DNA from 2 places in the Streptomyces sp. NPDC000941 genome. Region 1 is predicted to be linked to the other one. Evidence: riboswitches for the same ligand, from Rfam matches in the RefSeq annotation. Region 1 holds a riboswitch; the other holds the start of a gene.
The links. Region 1 has a riboswitch for cyclic di-AMP ahead of ACWDSL_RS03360 (transglycosylase family protein). Riboswitches for the same ligand answer to the same signal wherever they lie in the genome.
Positions count from the first base shown of each region.

Region 2: it holds a riboswitch for cyclic di-AMP, as region 1 does, so the genes downstream of both, ACWDSL_RS09680 (NlpC/P60 family protein) here and ACWDSL_RS03360 (transglycosylase family protein) in region 1, are expected to answer to the same signal.

Region 1 covers NZ_JBSFMM010000005.1:91,794-93,987, forward strand. The annotation lists gene ACWDSL_RS03360 (transglycosylase family protein) at 160-834, opposite strand; cyclic di-AMP (ydaO/yuaA leader) riboswitch at 836-1,008, opposite strand; gene ACWDSL_RS03365 (transglycosylase family protein) at 1,270-2,194, opposite strand, start outside.
Region 2 covers NZ_JBSFMM010000020.1:25,267-27,460, forward strand. The annotation lists gene ACWDSL_RS09680 (NlpC/P60 family protein) at 1-889, opposite strand, end outside; cyclic di-AMP (ydaO/yuaA leader) riboswitch at 898-1,075, opposite strand; gene pcrA (DNA helicase PcrA) at 1,232-2,194, shown strand, end outside.

The DNA.
Region 1 (2,194 bases):
GGCCCGGAGTGCCCACCCGACGAAGCCCCGGCGGGGCGCGCCTCGCTTGGGGGGCGGCGCGCCCGGCCGGGGCAGTCTTCGGGGGTGTTGGGGCCGGGGAGGGTGCCGGGGTGGGGGGAGGCCCGGCTGCCGGGGTGGGGGGAGGCCCGGCCGGGTGGGTCAGGAGAGGTGGAGCAGCTGGCCCGGGAAGATGAGGTTGGCGTCCTCGACGATGTCCTTGTTCAGCTCGAAGAGCTTCTTCCAGCCGCCGTCGACGTGGTGCGCGTCGGCGATCTTGGAGAGGGTGTCGCCGGACTTGACCTTGTACTCGCCGTCGCCCTTCTTGATCGCGTGGCGGGCGTGCCCGCGCCCGGCGTGCTCGCTCTCCTCGCGGGGCTGCGCCTTCGGCTTGGCGGGCTGCGCGGGCTTGGCCGTCTCGGCCGGCTGGGCGGGCTGGGTGGTGGACGTCGAGGGGGTCGGGGTGCCGCCGGTGGTCAGGCCGGTGCCGCACACCGGCCAGGCGCCCTTGCCCTGTCCGGCCAGGACCTTCTCGGCTATCTGGATCTGCTGGTCCTTGGTGGCCAGGTCGGCGCGGGCCGCGAAGGAGGTGCCGCCGTACGCGGCCCAGGTGGAGTTGGTGAACTGGAGGCCGCCGTAGAAGCCGTTGCCGGTGTTGATCGACCAGTTGCCGCCGGACTCGCACTGCGCGACCGTGTCCCACTGGGCGGTGGTCGCGGCCGAGGCGGAGGTGGCCCCCAGGAGCGGTGCGGCGACGGCCGCACCAGCGACGCCGGCGAGCGCGGCGATGCGGGTGACCTTGGAGGGACGGCGGTGCTTACCCTTGTCGTTACGCATGTTCGTTCCTCACCGACGCCTACGAGGTGAGCTGTCGGGTTCGGACTGTGAGTTGCCCGGCCCAGATGCGGCTTGACCGCACCCTGGCTTCACCCCGAGCCGAACGGGCCCGTCTCCAGGCCGCTACGGCGCCTACCTTGGTTCCCCCGCTCCTGCCTTCGGCGCATAAGCGTCGGTTTCCCCCCGACCGCCGGCAGGACTCGGCGTGACGATCGACGGTGCCCGCGGTGGCGAGCGGAAAGACGTTAAACACACCTTCCGATGAGGTTCAAACCCCGACATCCCAGCGAATGAGGCCGTATCCGCACCCAGCCATCCCACATCTACGCAGGTGAGGCCGGGTGCGGAAAGATCGGACAGGCTACGCACGCCGGGCGATGTGACGAGATGTATGTCTCACCACCGCCAGATCGGGCAATTCATCCCGAACTGCCGCTACCTGGCGCCGAGATCGAGACGCTGACCAGGATGGATAAGGCCCGGGTCGGTTCCGATGAGCGGTTCGTCGGCCTCGTAGAGCTCGGGCCGCCCTCCGTCAGCCTTTTGGTCGTCTCGGTCGTCCGCGATGTCTGACAAGCTGTCATCGCCGCGCACGGTGTAGTCCTCGCGGCCGAGGGGCTGAACGGGGATCTCGGTGCGCTCCGCGTCGTCGCGCGAGGCATGGCGGCCCGAGGACCGGGCGTCGTCGTCCGCCGTGCCCGCGGAGCCCTGCTCGCGGGCGTCGGGCGCGCCGCGGTGACGGCCGGTGGGAGAGGTGGCGGAGTCCTCGCCCTTCGCGTCGCGGTCGGAGCGCTCGTCGCCCTTGTCGGGCGCGGAGTCGCCCTCGTCGCGGGACGCTTCGCCGGAAGCGCCCGACTTCCCACCCTTTTCACCGGACTTGTCGCCGGGAGTCGCGGAGGGGTCCGACTTACCGGTCTTGTCGGACGTATCGGAATCTTCGGAACTACCGGAACCATCGGAGCTGTCCGACCGATCGCCCCGACTGGAGTCGTCGGACGCGTCGTCCGTATCGGAGTCGCCGATCCCGGTGGGCTCCTCCGTCCCCCAGCTACCGCTGGGCGGTGCCCCCTCCTTGGCTTCGGGCGTCCCCTTCCCGCCGGGGTTCACATCCAGCGCGTCGCCGAGGCCGGCGAGCCCGGCGTCCAGCGCACAGCTCGGCCAGGCGTCCGGGCCGCGGTCGGCGAGGATCGCCCGGGCGATGGCTATCTGCTGGGAGCGGCTGGCGAGGTCGGGGCGCGGGGCGTACTGCTGGCCGCCGTACTTCTTCCACATGTCCAAGGTGATCTGCAGACCGCCATAGAAGCCATTGCCTCCGTTGGCGCTCCACATCCCACCGCTCTCGCATTCGGCGACGCGGTCC
Region 2 (2,194 bases), on a different contig from region 1:
CCTTGGTGGAGGTCGAGCTGGAGGACCCCGAGGAGCTGGACCCCGAAGATCCCGAGGTGCCGGACGATCCCGAGGAACCGGAAGACCCCGAGGAACCGGAGGAGCTCGACGAGTCGGAGGAGTTCGCCTGCTCCTGCCGCCGCTTCGCCGCCTCCTCCTGCGCCCGCTTGGCCGCCGCCTCCCGCTGCTGCTGGGCCAGCGCCGCCGCCTTGCGCCGGGCCTCCTCTTCCTTCTTCTTCTCGATCACCGCCAGCCGCGCCTTCTCCTCGGCGGTCAGCTTCGACAGCAGCTCACGGGCCTGGGTGAGCTTGCCCTGGACGGTCTTCTTCTTGGTCTTCAGCTGCTGCTGCGACCGGGTCAGCGACGCAAGGCTCTTGCCGGCCTTCGTACGCTCCTTGGCGGCCTTGGCCTGCTGCGACAGGAAGTCGTCGACGGCCTGCTTCTGCTCGCCGGACAGCCGGTCCATCAGATGGGACTGGTCGAAGATGTCCCGCGGGTCCTTGGCGAACAGCAGGGTCGCCGTGCTGTTGGCCATGCCGCCGCTGCGGTACTGCGCCGCCGCATAGCTGCCCAGCTTGCGCCGTGCCTCGTTCAGCTTCTCGGTGCGCTTGGCGACGCTGTCCAGCAGCCGGTCGACCTTGGCGCGCTGCTCGCCCGTGCGCTCCTTGGCGGCGTTGTACGCCTGGGTCGCGGATTCGGCCTGGTGGTAGAGCGTGTCGACCTTCTTCTTGACCTCTTCGACCGTTGGCTTGGGCTTACCGGGCTCGGCGCTCGCCGTCTGGGAGAGGAGGGTGACGGAGGCGAGGGCGGCCGTCGTGACCCCGACGGCGGTGCGGCGGCCGGTGGCCGAGTCCAGTATTCGGGTCCGCGGCTTGCGGTGCGACGCCAAGGGAGGCGACTCCTTCCGTGGACCGCCTACCGGGTTAGCTGTCGGGTTCGGGCGTACGGAAGGCTGCCCTACGGTCCGTGCGGCGGACGGCTACTGTCGCCACGTGGGCCGATTCACCCCAGTGGTACCTCTGGGTCCCCGGCTCCGGCTGCCTCGCGGCGAGGCCGGACTCGGCGGAAACAGCCCGTGCCGACGTGGTCGCCGACGGGTTCCGGACCGTCTGATGAAGGACCGTAGTGGTCTTGTGGGGCTCATGTGAAGGCTGGTGTTCGAATTGTCCCGAAACCGTTTCGTGACTTCCGCGCATACGCTGTCAGTGCGGCGCCCTAGACTCGGTGAGCGATGAGCAGCCTCTTTGATGACAGCTTCCTGGCGGACCTCGGGCCCTCGGACGAGGAGCCCCCGCCGCCCGAGGACGACGGCGGGCCCGCCGCTGAGGACGTCCCGCACGACCTCTTCGGCGGGAAGTTCGACGCGCCCGCCCCCAGGGAGACGTACTACCGCGACGGCGCGGCGCGCCCCGCGGTCGATCCGGTCGCGCTCCTGGAGGGGATGAACGAGCAGCAGAGGGCCGCCGTGGTGCACACCGGCTCGCCGCTGCTGATCGTCGCGGGCGCCGGGTCCGGCAAGACCCGGGTGCTCACCCACCGCATCGCGTATCTGCTCGGCGCGCGCGGCGTGCACCCCGGCCAGATCCTCGCCATCACCTTCACCAACAAGGCCGCGGGCGAGATGAAGGAGCGGGTCGAGGAGCTGGTCGGCCCGCGTGCGAACGCCATGTGGGTGTCGACGTTCCACAGTGCCTGCGTGCGCATCCTGCGCCGGGAGTCCAAGAAGCTCGGCTTCACCTCCTCCTTCTCGATCTACGACGCGGCCGACTCCAAGCGGCTGATGGCGCTGGTCTGCCGGGATCTGGACCTCGACCCGAAGCGGTATCCGCCCAAGTCCTTCAGCGCCAAGGTCTCCAACCTGAAGAACGAGCTCATCGACGAGGAGACCTTCGCCGGACAGGCCTCGGACGGCTTCGAGAAGACGCTCGCCGAGGCGTATGTGATGTACCAGTCGCGGCTGCGCGAGGCCAATGCCCTCGACTTCGACGACATCATCATGACGACGGTCAATCTGCTCCAGGCATTCCCCGACGTCGCCGAGCACTACCGCCGCCGCTTCCGCCATGTCCTGGTCGACGAGTACCAGGACACCAACCACGCGCAGTACACGCTGGTGCGCGAGCTGGTGGGCCCGGGCTCGGCGGCCGCCGCGGGCGGCGGCGCGGACGAGGGCGAGGTGCTCGGGGCCGCCGAG